DNA from 4 places in the Kocuria sp. UCD-OTCP genome. Region 4 is predicted to be linked to each of the others. Evidence: riboswitches for the same ligand, from Rfam matches in the RefSeq annotation. Region 4 holds a riboswitch; each other region holds the start of a gene.
The links. Region 4 has a riboswitch for S-adenosylmethionine ahead of H488_RS20350 (acyl-CoA dehydrogenase family protein). Riboswitches for the same ligand answer to the same signal wherever they lie in the genome.
Positions count from the first base shown of each region.

Region 1: linked by a shared signal. The riboswitch ahead of H488_RS26135 (cobalamin-independent methionine synthase II family protein) and the one ahead of H488_RS20350 (acyl-CoA dehydrogenase family protein) in region 4 are both predicted to bind S-adenosylmethionine.
Region 2: linked by a shared signal. The riboswitch ahead of H488_RS25965 (methylenetetrahydrofolate reductase) and the one ahead of H488_RS20350 (acyl-CoA dehydrogenase family protein) in region 4 are both predicted to bind S-adenosylmethionine.
Region 3: linked by a shared signal. The riboswitch ahead of H488_RS29850 (LLM class flavin-dependent oxidoreductase) and the one ahead of H488_RS20350 (acyl-CoA dehydrogenase family protein) in region 4 are both predicted to bind S-adenosylmethionine.

Region 1 covers NZ_AOSQ01000018.1:180,047-183,725, reverse strand. The annotation lists gene H488_RS26145 (IclR family transcriptional regulator) at 5-784, shown strand; gene H488_RS26140 (3-hydroxybutyrate dehydrogenase) at 801-1,565, opposite strand; SAM riboswitch class I at 1,758-1,861, shown strand; gene H488_RS26135 (cobalamin-independent methionine synthase II family protein) at 1,875-3,077, shown strand; gene H488_RS26130 (cobalamin-independent methionine synthase II family protein) at 3,118-3,679, shown strand, end outside.
Region 2 covers NZ_AOSQ01000018.1:144,365-148,043, reverse strand. The annotation lists gene H488_RS25980 (VOC family protein) at 1-176, opposite strand, end outside; gene H488_RS25975 (SRPBCC family protein) at 179-676, opposite strand; gene H488_RS25970 (ArsR/SmtB family transcription factor) at 680-1,033, opposite strand; SAM riboswitch class I at 1,299-1,405, shown strand; gene H488_RS25965 (methylenetetrahydrofolate reductase) at 1,476-2,402, shown strand; gene metE (5-methyltetrahydropteroyltriglutamate--homocysteine S-methyltransferase) at 2,459-3,679, shown strand, end outside.
Region 3 covers NZ_AOSQ01000031.1:8,377-12,055, reverse strand. The annotation lists gene H488_RS29855 (baeRF2 domain-containing protein) at 1-713, shown strand, start outside; gene H488_RS29850 (LLM class flavin-dependent oxidoreductase) at 807-2,225, opposite strand; SAM riboswitch class IV at 2,304-2,418, opposite strand; gene H488_RS29845 (CoA-binding protein) at 2,561-3,025, opposite strand; gene H488_RS29840 (maleylpyruvate isomerase N-terminal domain-containing protein) at 3,111-3,679, opposite strand, start outside.
Region 4 covers NZ_AOSQ01000001.1:212,127-215,805, reverse strand. The annotation lists gene H488_RS20355 (MFS transporter) at 1-483, opposite strand, end outside; gene H488_RS20350 (acyl-CoA dehydrogenase family protein) at 487-1,824, opposite strand; SAM riboswitch class I at 1,938-2,032, opposite strand; gene moeB (molybdopterin-synthase adenylyltransferase MoeB) at 2,164-3,339, opposite strand; gene H488_RS20340 (thiazole synthase) at 3,336-3,679, opposite strand, start outside.

The DNA.
Region 1 (3,679 bases), on a different contig from region 4:
AGTCATGGGACAGGAGCGGACGACGGGCCAGGGGACCCAGGTGGTCCACCGGGTGGGGCAGCTGCTGCGGGCCGTCGCGGGGCGGGAACGGGGCAGCACGGTGGCGGAGCTCGCCGCCGAGACCGGGCTGACCCGCCCCACCGTGCACCGGCTGCTCACGGGACTGGCCGAGGAGGGCCTCGTGGACCGCGACGCCGGGACCGGGGCCTGGCAGCTGGGCCCCGAGCTGTACGTGCTGGGCGCAGTGGCGGCCCACCGCTATCCGATCCGGGAGCTGGCCGGGCCCTCGCTGCGCCGGCTCGCGGAGGCCACCGGCGAGAGCGCGTTCCTCTCGGTCCGCCGGGGGCTGGAGACGGTCTGCCTGGCGCGCGTGGAGGGCGCCTTCCCCATCCGCTCCCACGTCCTCTACGAGGGGCTGCGGCTGCCGCTCGGCGTGGCCTCGGCAGGGCTGGCGGTCCTGGCCCACCTCCCGGACGCGGAGGTGGACCGGGTCCTCGCGGCCACGGCCGGGGCCCGCACCGAGTGGGGCCCGCTGCACACGCCCGAGCGGATCCGGGAGCTGCTCGCGGACGTCCGGCGGGAGGGCTTCGCCGTGAACCCGGGGCTGATCGTCGAGGGCAGCTGGGGCATGGCCGCCGCGGTCTTCGACGCGACGGGCACGCCGGTCTACGCGCTGAGCCTCACGGGCATCGAGCCCCGGTTCAGCGGCGAGCGCCGGCAGCTCCTGGGCCGGGCCCTGCTCACGGAGGCCCACCGGCTCTCCCGGGAGCTGGGTCACCGCTGAGCGGCCCGGGGCGGGCTCAGCGCGCCGTCCAGCCGCCGTCCATCGTGTAGGAGGCCCCGGTGACCATGGACGCGTGCGGTCCGGCCAGCCACGCGACCAGGCTGCCGACGTCCTCCGGGTCCACGAGCTTCTTGATCGGCGTCTCGCCGAGCATGATCCGCTCCACCACCTCGGACTCGGGGATCCCGTGCACCCTCGCCTGGTCGGCGATCTGCTTCTCGACGAGCGGGGTGCGCACGTAGCCGGGGTTGATGCAGTTGCTCGTCACCCCGTGGGCCGCGCCCTCCACCGCGACGGTCTTGGACAGCCCCTCCAGGCCGTGCTTCGCCGAGACGTAGGCGCTCTTGTAGGGGGACGCCCGCAGCCCGTGCACGGAGGAGACGTTGATGACGCGCCCCCAGCCCCGCTCGTACATGTGCGGCAGCGCGGCGCGCACCAGCAGGAACGGGGACTCCAGCATCAGCACCAGGATCCGGTGGAAGTCCGCGGGGTCGAACTCCTGGAGGGGGGCGACCTTCTGGATGCCGGCGTTGTTGACCAGCACGTCGACCTCGAGGCTCAGCTCGGCGAGCGCCGCGGTGTCGAGCAGGTCGACGGCCCACGCGCGGCCGCCGAGCTCGTCCGCGACGCGCTGCGCCCCGGCCTCGTCGACGTCGGCCACGACCACGTGCGCGCCGGAGCCGGCGAGGGCCCAGGCGGCGGCCAGGCCGATGCCGCTCGCGCCACCGGTGACGAGCGCCGTGCGGCCCTCGAGGTCCTGCTGCTGGGGCGTCTGGGACATGGGGGTCCTTCCTCTGGTCCGTCGTGCCCGCGGGGTGAGGGGCACGGATCACCGCCACGGTATGTGATCCAGGCCATGTTCGCGAAGGACAGCTCCTCCCGGGAGTGCGCGCCGGGTCGCGTCACACGGCGTCATGTCCGTCATCCGGGCGCCGAATGGCGCAGCGCGCACGGGTGCGCTTGGATGACAGGGTCACCATCCAGAGCGGCCGAGAGATCTGGCTCGACGACGCCGCAGCAACCCGGGCGACGGCATCCCCGTCCCGCCTCCGGTGCTACCGCCAGGACCGATGGAAAGGACGCACGACCCATGCTGCGAAGCGCCGACCGCATCCGCACGACCCACGCCGGGTCCCTCCCGCGCACCCCGGCGCTGCTCGAGGCCAACCGGGCGAAGGGGGCCGTCCCGGAGGCGGAGTACGACCGGCTCCTGCAGGACTCGGTGGTCGACGTGGTCCGCCGACAGCGCGAGCTCGGGATCGACGTGGTCAACGACGGCGAGTACGGCCACGTCATGGCCGCGGAGGTCGACTACGGCGCGTGGTGGCACTACGTCTTCGCCCGGATCTCGGGCCTCACCCCCGGCGACGTGGACCTGTGGGAGCAGGAGCCGCAGCGCTCCTCGCCCGGCAGGGTGGTCCTGACGAGCTTCGGGGACCGCCGGGACCGCCGGCTCTTCCACGAGGCGTACACGGACCCCTCCTCGGGCATCACCACGGGCAAGCAGGCGCCGTTCCCGAAGATCACCGGGAAGCTGGAGTACACGGGCCACGCGGCGCTGGAGGCGGACATCCGCAACCTCAAGGCCGGGCTGCAGGCCACGGGCGCGAGCGAGGGCTACCTCGCCGCGCTGTCCCCGGGCTCGTGCGCGCGGCTGGAGAACACCCACTACGCGGACGAGGACGAGGTGCTGACCGCCTGCGCCGAGGTGATGCGCGAGGAGTACCGGGCGATCACCGACGCCGGGCTGATCGTGCAGATCGACGACCCGTCCATCGCGGAGAACTGGGACCAGGTCAATCCCGAGCCCGGCGTGGAGGACTACCTCGCGTTCACCCGCAAGCGGGTCGAGGCCCTCAACTACGCCCTCGAGGGCATCCCGGAGGAGCAGGTGCGCTTCCACCTGTGCTGGGGCTCCTGGCACGGCCCGCACACCACGGACCTCGGGTTCGAGCACCTGGTGGAGCTCATGCTCTCCATCAGGGCCGGCGGCTACAGCTTCGAGGCCGCCAACGCCCGGCACGAGCACGAGTGGAAGGTCTGGCAGGACCACGAGCTGCCCGAGGGCAAGATCATCATCCCGGGGATCGTCTCCCACGCCACCAACGTGGTGGAGCACCCGGAGCTGGTGGCCGACCGGATCGAGCGCTTCGCCCGCCAGGTGGGCCGCGAGAACGTGATCGCCTCGACCGACTGCGGCCTGGGCGGGCGGATCCACCCGCAGATCGCCGCGGCGAAGCTCGAGACCCTCGCCCGCGGGGCCGAGCTCGCCTCCCGCCGGCTCTGGTCCTGACCGGCCCCCGACCTTCCCGCAGACCCTCAGGAGGACACGCATGACCATGCAGAACACCGACCACGTGCAGACCACCCACGTGGGCTCCCTGCCGCGGACCCCGCGGCTGCTCGAGGCCAACCAGCGGCACGCCGAGGGCGCCATCACGTTCGAGCAGCTCACCGACGAGCTCGCCGTGGGCGTCGAGGACGTGGTGCGCCGGCAGCGCGAGATCGGCGTGGACGTGGTCAACGACGGCGAGTACGGGCACACGATGTCCAGCGCGGTCGACTACGGCGCGTGGTGGAACTACTCCTTCTCCCGCCTCGGCGGGCTCACCCCGACCGACGAGGACCGGTGGGCGTCCACGGAGAAGAGGCGCTCCTCGCCCGGCCACATCGTGCTCACGAGCTTCCCGGACCGCCGGGACCGCGAGCGCTTCCGGGAGGCGTACGAGGACCCGGCGTCGGGCATCCTCACCGGGCGCTCCTCGACCACGCAGCCCAAGATCACCGGGCCGCTGACCTACACGGGACAGGAGGCCGTGGCCTCGGACGTCCGCAACCTCCGGGCGGCCATGGCGGCCACCGGGGCGCAGACCGGGTTCGTGGCCGCCCTCTCCC
Region 2 (3,679 bases), on a different contig from region 4:
GGGAGGTTGCCCACCACGATCGAGCAGCCGGACCCGGGCGGGGTCAGCTGGGCGATGTCCATCTGCTCGGTGGTGGTGTGGTGGTCGAGGTGGAAGCCGACCTGGTCCCGGTAGAACTCCACGGCCCGGTCGACGTCGCGCACCGGCACCAGCACCACCTCGAGCGTCCAGTCCACGGTCAGGCCCCGCCCTGCGCGGTCCGCCCGCCCAGCAGCTCCTCGAGCCGCTCGTAGCCCTCGGCCACGCCCTTCTCCATGCCGGATCCGACCATCCCGTCGCGGGCCTCCTGGGACGCGTGGACGGTGTGCCCGCGCAGCCGGCACCGGCCGTCGCCCAGGTCCTCGAAATGCAGGTACTCCAGGTCCACGGCGTCGGGCCAGCCCTCGTACTCGAAGGTCTGGACCACGAGCTCGTTCTCGCGCACCGTGTGGAAGACGCCGCGGAAGGCGTACTCCTCGGTGCTGTCCTCGCCGCGCTGGACGAACCGGTAGGCGCCGCCGGGGCGGAACTCGAAGCCGTCGATCCGGGTCCGCAGCCCGCGCGGCCCGATCCACTGCCGGAACAGCTCGGGGTCGGCGTGGGCGCGGAAGACGTCGGCCACGGGGTGGTCGAACTCGCGCTCGAAGTCGATGAAGGGCAGGCCGTCGGGGACGGTCAGGTGCAGGGCGTGTCCCATGGTTCAGTCCTGGGTGTGCTCGCCGCGGTCCGCGGCTCGGGTGTCGAGCACGGCGTCGAGGCGGCGGAACTGCTCCTCCCGGACCAGCCGGTACCGGTCGATCCACGCGGTGAGCGCCTCGAGCCGTGCGGGGTCCAGGTGGACGGGCCGGCGCTGGGCGTCACGGGTGCGCGTGACGAGCTGCGCCTGCTCGAGGACCTGGATGTGCTTCGAGACCGCCTGGAGGGAGATCGCGAAGGGTTCCGCCAGTTCGGTGACCGTGGCCGGGCCGCGGCTGAGCCGGGCGACGATGCGGCGGCGGACCGGGTCGGCCAGGGCCAGGAAGGCCCTGTCGAGCTCGTCGTCGCCGGGATCCACGGTGTTTGTCAACTGATTCCTTGATCAACCTGTTGGTTGTCAAAGACTAGGCCGCCCGCCCCGGCCCGGCAAGACCCGAGACCGGATCGTGACGACCCCGGACCTGCGCTCCTCATGGGCCTCGCCGCCGGTGCGTCGTCGCCGGTGCGTCGTCGCGCGTCGGTGTTGCGTCCTGTGACGCCGCGGTCGTCACAGTCGGCGCACCGGCGTCTTCTGGGCGCCCGCACTTGGCAGCGCAGCGGGGCAGCCGTTGGAATGGGTCCTGCATCTATCCAGAGCGGCCGAGAGACCTGGCTCGTCGACGCCGCAGCAACCATCCGCGCCCCCGCCACGGGGTGCACGGAACGGTGCTCCCGCCAGGACCGATGGAGCTGTCGCAGCCTCCCGGGTCCACTCCGGGACGGCTGCTGCCCTCCCTCGGGGTGACCCTTGGAGGAAGAACGTGACACCACGCCCGACCGCCCGGCCGGCGCCGCCGTCCCTGTCCTACGAGCTCTATCCGCCGCGCAGCGCGGCGAGCGCCGACACGCTGCTGCGGACCATCGAGGAGCTCGAGCCCACCCGTCCCGACCACGTCTCGGTGACGTACAGCGGGGACGAGCAGCGCCGGGACAGCTCGCTCGCCCTGCTCGACCACCTCCTGGCGCGCACGAGCCTGCGGCCCCTGGCCCACCTGACGTGCGTCGGCAGCACTCGGGCCGAGCTGGAGCAGACCGTGGCCGCACTGGTCCGCCGCGGCGTCCGGGGCGTCCTGGCCCTGCGCGGCGACCTCGACCCGGGGGCCGAGCCGGGCGAGCTGCGGCACGCCGGCGAGCTCGTGGAGCTCGTGCGCGAGGTCGAGCAGCGCCACACCGCGGCCCTGGCGGCCGGCCGGCTCGCCGTGGGCGTGGCCGCCTACCCGACCCGGCACCCGGAGTCGCCGTCCTTCCGGCACGACGTCGAGGTGCTGCTGGCCAAGCAGCGCTCCGGGGCGGACTTCGCGATCACGCAGGTCTACTTCCGCCCGCAGCGCTACGAGCGCCTGGTCGCGGCGGCGCGGGCGGCCGGGGTGACGATCCCGATCGTCCCGGGGATCATGCCGGTCACCGACCCGCGGCGGCTCCGGACGCTGTGCCGGCTGGCGGGCCTGGCGCCCCACCCGGGCCTGGCCGCCGCGCTGGAGGACGCGCCCGGTCCTGCCGAGCGGCACCGCGCCGGCGTGGCCTTCGCGGCGCGGCTGGCCCGCGCCGCCCTGGACGCCGGCGCCCCCGGGCTGCACCTCTACACCTTCAACGAGCACGGGGCCGCGCTCGACCTGCTGGAGCACGTGGACCTCCCGCGCGTCCCGCACGTGCCCGTCGCGCTCGAGGACCTTCTGCTCCCCGCCTGAGCACGCGCCCACCCACCGTTCCGCACGACCCCTCGACACCCCTTCAGGAGACCACCATGACCACTGTCCCGTTCCCCGCCGCCACCATCACCGGCTACCCCCGGATCGGCCGCCGCCGCGAGCTGAAGAAGGCCCTGGAGGCCTACTGGGCCGGGCGCTCGACCCGCGAGGAGCTCGAGTCTGCGGCCGCCGACCTGCAGCTGGCGACCCACCGCCGGCTCGTGGAGCTGGGCCTCGGCGCCCGGGACTCGTCCCTGCCCGCGGCGTTCCCCCTCTACGACCAGGTCCTGGACACCACCGTGGCCCTCGGGGCGGTGCCGGCCCGCTTCGCCGATCTCGCCGACGCCGAGGGCCGGCTCGGCCTCGACGCGAGCTTCGTGCTGGCCCGCGGCGACGCCGGGCGCGCTCCCCTCGAGCTGACCAAGTGGTTCGACACCAACTACCACTACCTCGTGCCCGAGATCGGCCCGGAGACCCCGCTCCGCGCCACCGCCGACCGGCTCGTGGCCGACGTCCGCCGCGCCGCCGCGCACGGCTTCACCGTCCGCCCGGTCCTCGTGGGCCCGGTGTCCTTCCTCCTCCTCGCCAAGGCCGACGACGACGCCCCCGCGGGCTTCGACCCGCTGCAGCGGCTCCCCGAGCTGCTGCCCGTGTACGCGCGGCTGCTCCAGGAGCTCGCCGCCGCCGGCGCGGACTGGGTGCAGCTGGAGGAGCCGGCCCTCGTGGCGGACCAGGACGTCACCGGCGAGCAGCTCGCCGCGTCCGTGTGGGACGCCTACACGGGCCTGACCGCCGTGACCGGGCGCCCGCAGCTGTTCGTCACCACGTCCTACGGCTCCCCCGGGCCGCTGCTGCACCCGCTGGCCTGCTCCGGGGTGGAGGCCCTGCACCTGGACCTCGTCAAGGGCGCCGCCCCCACCGCCGAGGAGCTGGAGTTCTTCCGGGGCGAGGACTCCGCCGTGCTCGTGGCCGGCGCCGTGGACGGGCACAACGTGTGGCGGGCCGACCTGGCCGGCCGGCTCGACCAGCTCGCGGAGCTGGCCCGCGGGGGCGCCCAGGTGTCCGTGGCCTCCTCCACGTCCCTGTTCCACGTCCCGCACGACGTGGCCGAGGAGACCCGGCTGGACCCGCAGCTGCGGAGCTGGCTCGCCTTCGCCGACCAGAAGGTCGGCGAGATCGTCACCCTGGCCCGCGGTCTCGCCGCCGGGACGGAGGCGGTCGCGCCGGAGCTGGCCGAGGCCGCCGAGGCCCGCCGCACCCGGCAGGACGCCGCGGGG
Region 3 (3,679 bases), on a different contig from region 4:
GCCGCGTCCGGGCCGCGGACGAGCAGCAGATCGAGGGCGAGACCGAGCACCTGAAGAAGTTCCCCGGGGGCGGCTGGTCGCAGGGGCGCTGGCAGCGGCACACGGAGGACGTGTGGCGGCGCAACACCGAGCAGGTGGCCGAGCAGATCGACAAGGTCGTGGCCGAGAGCGGGGCCCAGCTCGTCGTCCTGGCCGGGGACCTGCGGGCCCGGGGCCTGGTCGAGGAGCAGCTGTCCAAGGCGAGCCGGGGGATGCTGAGCGTCGTGGACGCCAACACCCGGGCGGAGGGCAGCAAGTCCGCCGACTTCGACCACCAGGTCGAGGAGCGCGTGGCGGAGGTCGTGGCGCACCGCCAGCAGGCGCTGCTCGAGCGGCTCGCCGAGCAGCAGGGACGCGCGGACCCCACCGCCGTCTCGGGGATGGCGCCCGTGGTCTCCGCCCTGCAGCAGGCCCAGGCGGAGACGCTGCTGATCGACGACACCCACCTGGACACGGAGCAGCAGCTCATCGCCCTGGACGCCGAGCCGTGGATCGCCCTGGAGGAGTCGGAGGCCGTGGGCGCCGGCGTGCTGGGCCGGGTCTCCGCCGACGCCGCGCTGGTGCGCGCCGCGGTGCTGACCGACGGCCGCCCCGTCTTCGTGCCGCCGGGGGCGCTGCCCCACGGCACGGACGTCGCGGCCCTGCTGCGCTGGAGCGCCGCACCGGCGTCCTGACCCGGCACGGACGAGGGGCCCCCGCACGCGGGGGCCCCTCGTCCGTGCCCTGCCCCGTGCTCTCGGCGGAGCCGCGGGGTCAGGGGACGGGGGTCAGAGGGCCAGCTGGCGGGCGGGGGTGTCCGCGGCGGAGGGCCTGCCCGCGTAGGCGCCCCGGAACGCGGCGGCGGGGTGGGTGCCGAGCACCTTGGTCTGCCCCTTGCCGTAGAGGTTCTCGCGCAGCGTGGTGCCCTCGTAGCCGGTGCGGTAGCGGCCGCGCTTCTGCAGCTCCGGCACGACCCACTCCACGAAGTCCTCGAACGAGCCCGGGGACACGTGGTAGGCGAGGTTGATGCCGTCCAGCCCGCCCTCGTCGATCCACCGCTCGAGCTCGTCGGCCACGGTCTGCGGGGACCCGACGATCGGCACGCCCATGCCGCCCATCGAGATGTGCTTGGCGACCTCCTTGATCGTCCACTTCTTGTGCGGGTCGGCCGTGGTGAAGGGGGTCAGGAAGGACTGGATCGAGTCGGTCTTGATGTACTCCAGGACGTCGTTCTCGTCGTAGCGGCCCAGGTCCAGCCCGGACCAGCCGCCCACGAGGCCCAGCGCGCCGTCGGTGTCCGCGTACCGCTCGTAGTCGCGGCGCTTCTGCTCGGCCTTCGCGTCGGTCTCGTCGACGATCACGTGCAGCATGGCGAAGATCTTGAGGTCGTCCCGGTTCCGCCCGCCGGCCTCCGCCTCGTCGCGCAGCTTGTCGGTCACCACCCGGGTCAGGTCCGGGCGGATGCCGCCCACGAACACCGCCTCCGCGTGGCGGCCGGCGAACGCCCGCCCGCGGGAGGAGGCCCCGGCCTGGAAGATCAGCGGCGTGCGCTGCGGGGACGGCTCGGTCAGCCCGATGCCGGGGACGTCGAAGTACCTGCCGTGGTGCTGGATCGGGTGGACGAGCGCCGGGTCGGCGAAGACCCCGTTGACCCGGTCGCGCCGGACCGCGCCGTCCTCCCAGGAGCCCTCCCAGAGCTTGTAGCAGACCTCCATGAACTCCTCGGCGATCTCGTAGCGCTCGTCGTGGGAGATCTGCTCCGTCAGCCCGTGGTTCTCGGCGGCCGACTTCAGGTAGGACGTCACCACGTTGAAGCCCATCCGGCCCTTCGTGAGGTGGTCGAGGGTCGCGAACTTCCGGGCGAGCGGGTACGGCTGCTCGTAGGTGATCGCGCTCGTCACGCCGAAGCCGAGGTGCTTCGTCACGGCCGCCATCGCGGAGATCTGCATGAAGGGGTCGTTGACCGGGATCTGGGTGGCGTCCCGGATCACCGGGGCCGCGGAGTTCTGGTAGACGTCGTAGTACCCGACGACGTCCGCGAGGAACAGCGCGTCGAAGAGCCCCTTCTCCAGGACCTGGGCGACGTCCGTCCAGTACTCGATCGTGTTGTACTCGTCCGCCCGGGAGCGGGGGTGCTTCCACAGACCGGGGGCCTGGTGGCCCACGCAGGTCATGTCGAAGGCGTTCAGGGCGATGCGCTTGCTCATGGGGTGTTCCTCCCGGGTCGATGCCGACCCGCGCCCGTGCGTCGTGGAGACCTGCCCGCGGGTCCGACGCACTGGTGGGCGCCGTACTTGCCGCGGAGCACGTGCACCGCGGCCCGATGTTCATCTGGGGCACCCCGCTACGGGAGAGGGTTGCCGCCCGACCAGCCAGAGCTTCGTGTCGGGACTCGTCATCGTCGTCGGGGGACAGCTTAGCGGGTGGCCCCTGACCGGGTGCAACCCCTGTGCGGTCCCGCCGCACGGGGACGGTCCCGGCCCGCATCGGGCCTGCGCCCACCCGGTTCGGGCGGCTCCGCCGGGTCGCTCAGCCGGGTCTTTCAGCCGGGCGGGGCGAGCGGCGGGGTCCGGCCCGGGTCCAGGGTCCAGCCCCGCCGGAGCAGGGACCGGAGCTCGATCAGGGGGCAGGTGTCCATGACCACGTCGAGGCCGGCCCGCTCCGCCCGGGCGGCGGCGTCCTCGTCGACGACGCCCAGCTGCAGCCACACCGCGGCGGCGCCCACGGCGATGGCCTGGTCCACCACCGCGCCGACGCGGCGGGAGTTCACGAAGCAGTCCACCACGTCGATCGGCCCCGGGACCTCGGCGAGCGTGCGGTGGCCGGGCTCGCCGTGCACTGGCTCGCCCTTCGGGTTGACCGGGACGATCGTCATGCCGAGGTCGTCCCGGATCCGCTTCGCCACCGAGTGCGCCGGACGGGCCGTGTTGCCGGTCAGCCCCACCACGGCCCACCGGCCGGGCCGTGTCATGAGGCGGTCGATGACGGCGGGGTCGTTGCGGCTCATGCCCCCAGCCTGGCACGGAACCCGTTCCCCCTCCTTCTTCCTCCGCGGGATTGCACGTGTCGGCGACCTCGCGGAGGGGGGAGGGTCAGGAGAAGAGCGGCAGGAGGTCCGCGTGCGCGCCCAGCTCCGCACGCTCCTGGGCGGTCAGCTCCGCCCGGCCGGTTCCCACGCGGGCGAAGTGCTCGTCGCTCCAGTGCTCGAGCGGTTCCCGCTCCCACAGGTCGGTGAGGACCCGGCGGACCTCGGCGAGCCCGTCCACGGCGGGACCCGGGGAGCCGTCCAGGTGCTGGATCAGGTCCAGGTGGTGGACCGTGGCCTCCACCGCGAGGGTGCTCAGCAGGTCCTCGACGCGCAGCACGTGCCCCTGGGTGCGGACCGCGCCGTCGCCGCAGTGTTGCGCGGCGTGCACGAGCGCCCGGGTGGTCTCGCGGTGGAGGGCGCGCACCGGCTCCCAGTCCAGGACCATGGACGCGGCCACGCGGGTGTGGCGCCGGGCCTCGGCGGCCCCCGCGGGATCGCCGCCCCAGTCGGTCCAGTAGGTCGCGGCGTCCCGGTCGGGGCGGGCGGTGGTGGGCGTGTGCAGCGCGACCAGCCCCCGCAGGGCGTCCATCGCGCAGTGGTGGGTGAGGTCCCGGACCGACCACCCCGGGCAGC
Region 4 (3,679 bases):
CCCGAAGAACCCGCGGTGGCGGGCCGGTGAGTGCTCCACGCTCAGCAGCGCGGAGCCGCCCCACTCGGCACCGGCGGACAGGCCCTGGAGGATGCGCAGGACCACGAGGCCGACGACGGCCCACCAGCCGATCACCTCATAGGTGGGCAGCAGGCCGATCAGGGTGGAGGCCACGCCCATGAGCAGCAGCGAGGCCACCAGCAGGGCCTTGCGGCCGATCCGGTCCCCCAGGTGCCCGGCGATGATCCCGCCCAAGGGTCGGGCGATCACCCCGACCGCGAGCGTGGCGAAGGACGCCACGATGCCGCCGAGCTCGGTGGCCATGGGGAAGAACTGGACGTTGAAGACGAGTGCGGCGGCGGTGCCGTAGAGGTAGAAGTCGTACCACTCGATGGTGGTCCCGGCGAAGGCCGAGGCCAGGACGCGCTTCTTGCCGTGGACGATGCTGCTGCGGCCCGGGGCGGCCGTGGTCGTGGTGCTCATGCGTCAGGCTCCTGGGGTTCGGTCGGCGTCGGCCGTGACATCGGTCGTGGCGCCGGTCTTCGCGTCGCCGATGGCGTTCAGGCCCTCCGGCAGGGTGCCGTTGATGAGGTAGTCGCCGAGGGCTCGGGCGCGGAAGGCGATCGGGTTGTGGGTGGCCACGGTCTGGGCGTTGCGCCAGTGCCGGTCCAGGCCCTTGGCCGTGGACGTGGCGGAGGCGCCCACGGTGAGGAACAGGTCCTGGGCCGCGCCGAGCGCCAGCTCCGGCACGGTGACCTGGGCGTGCTCCACGGCGATCTCGGACTCGTGCAGCGCCGCCGGGAGGGCCCCGGTGAAGTCCGGCCGGTCGGCGCCGGCCGCTGCGGCGGCGGCGATCCCGGCGTCCAGGGTGCGGGCGGCGTGCAGGACGGTGGCCTCGGCGGCGAAGGCCTTGGCGGAGATCCGCCCGGTGGCCTCCTGGATCAGCGGGTCGTCGCGGAACGGCAGGCCGAGCCCGGTGTTGAAGGTCCGCCGGCGTCCGGCGATGGTCTCCACCGCGTCCCTCCGGGCCGCCCGCGCGATGCCGGCCAGCACGGCCAGCAGCACGAGCTGGAAGAAGGCGGCCTCGTGGACGGCCTCCGCGCTGCCGGCGGTGCGGTCCAGCACGGCGTCCTCCGGGACACGCACCCGGTCGAAGACCGCGGTGCCGGTGCCGGTGAGCTTCTGCCCGAAGCCGTCCCAGTCGTCCTCGAGCGTCACACCCTCGGCGTCCGTGGCGACGACGGCGAAGCGCCGCCCGTCGCGGCCGTCCAGGGCGGCCGAGACGCGGGTGTAGTCGCAGAAGACGGAGCCGGTGGCGTAGAACTTCCGGCCGGTGAGCTCCCAGCCCTCGGCGGTCCGGCTCAGCACGGTGTTCAGGGTGCCCAGCGCGTTGCCGCCCTTCTCCGTGGAGGCGTTGCCGACGGTGGCTCCGGCCAGCACCCGCGGGTACCAGACCTCCTGGAACTCGCGGGGCAGGAAGCGCAGGGACTCCACGAAGCCGTGGTGGGAGCGGTAGAGGTGGGCGATGTTGGAGTCGGCCTCGGCCAGGTCGACCAGCAGCCGGGTGAAGTCCTCGAGGCTGACCCCGGGGCCGCCGTGGGCCGCCGGGACGCGCAGGGCACCGAACCCGGCCCGGTCCAGCCGGCCGACCTCCGCGTAGGGCAGCGCGCGCCGGAGGTCCCGGTCCAGGGCGCCGGCGGCGATCTCCGCGAACAGCGGCCGGAAGTGCTCCCGCAGCCCGGCGTAGTCCCCGGGCAGGCCGGCGGGGAGGTCCGTGCCGGCGCGGGGATGGGCGGTGGTCTCCTCGACCGTGCTCGGGGTCATGCGGTGGTCCTCTCGGTCGCACCGAGGATTGCCGGTCGGCCAGTCGCGCCGGGGGCGGGCCCGGTGGCGTCAGCGCCGGAGGCTGACGTCACGGGCCGACTGCAGATCCGGGATCTCCATCGGTTCTGGCATTAGCACCCTGACCCCGGAGGAGGGCGGGTTGCTGCGGCGTCGTCGAGCCAGATCTCTCAGCCGCTCTGAATGGGGCGCTTGCCATGGCATCAGACCGCCCGGTCCGGGACCAACCGGATGACGGGCGCACGTCATGGAATGTCACGACGGCGTCACAGAAGGTCACGTCCTCCGCGGTGGTGTAGCGGTGTGCCGCAGGAGACCGGATCAGTAGACCGGCTGGCCCGGGTCCACCTGCGCCACCCAGGCGAGCACCCCGCCCTCGAGGTGTCGGACCCGCTCCTCCCGCCCGGCGTAGAAGGACCGCAGCGCGGCGAGCGCGGTCGCGGAGCGGGCCCCGGCCTTGCAGTGCAGCACGAGGTCAGCGCCGCGGGCCTCCGGCGGCAGGGCGTCCGCGCCGCGGTCCAGGATCTCCTGCAGCGGGACGGGCACGGCGCCGTCGATGGCCACGAGCTCCCGCTCCCAGTCCTCGCGCACGTCCACCAGGGCGAAGGACGCCTCCCCGCGCTCCCGGCGCTCGAGCAGCCGGGCCAGCTCGGCCGCCCCGACGGTCTCGGAGGGGTCCGCGCCGGGCAGCGCGCAGACCGCGGCGGGCCGGGCCACCGCGGTGACCGGGGCGGCGTCGGGATCCGGGGTGAGCCGCATCTCGCGCCAGGTCATCGCCAGCGCGTCGTGCAGCAGCACCCGCCCGAGCAGGGGCTCCCCGGTGCCGGTGACGAGCTTGACGGCCTCGGTGACCATGACCGCGCCGACGGTGGCGGGGAGCATGCCGAAGACCCCGCCCTCGGCGCAGCTGGGCACCTCGCCGTCCGGCGGGGCCTCGGGGTAGAGGTCCCGGTAGGTGGGCCCGTGCCCGGCCCAGAAGACGCTGACCTGCCCCTCGAAGCGCAGGATGGAGCCCCACACGCAAGGCGTGCCGGTCAGGGCGGCGGCGTCGCTGACCACGTAGCGGGTCGCGAAGTTGTCGGCGCCGTCCAGGACCAGGTCGTACCCGCCGAGGATGTCCACGGCGTTGTCCGCGTCCAGCCGGACGGGGTGGGTGCGGACCTCCACCAGCGGGTTGAGCGCGGTGACGGCCTCGGCGGCGGAGACGGACTTGGGGCGGCCGACGTCGGCGGTCGTGTGCACCACCTGGCGCTGCAGGTTGGAGACCGCCACCACGTCGTCGTCGACGATCCCGAGGGTCCCGACCCCCGCCGCGGCGAGGTACTGCAGGGCCGGGGACCCGAGCCCCCCGGCGCCGACGACGAGCACGCGGGCGTTCCGCAGCCGCCGCTGGCCGCGGGTCCCGATCCCGGGCAGGGTCAGGTGCCGGGCGTAGCGCTCGAGCTCCTCGCGGGTCAGTTCGGGGCCGGGCTCCACGAGCGGGGGCAGCGGGCTCACGGCCGCTCCCCCACGGGCGCCCAGTCCCCGCGCGGCACGTCCGCCGGGCCGACTGAGGAGCCGGCGGACGACCCGTCGGCCCGCCCGGCACCGGCGGCGTCCGTGTCGATCCGCCCGGCCATCGACGAGGACGCCTGGGCGTGGCGGCGGGCCGGGATGCGCCCGGCACCGGCGGCGAGCCGGCCGGCGAGCACGGCGTGGCGCATCGCGGTGGCCATCGCCACCGGGTCCTGGGCGCGGGTGACGGCGCTGGCCAGCAGCACGGCGTCGCAGCCCAGCTCCATGGCCAGGGCGGCCTCGGAGGCGGTGCCGATCCCGGCGTCGAGCACCACGGGGACGG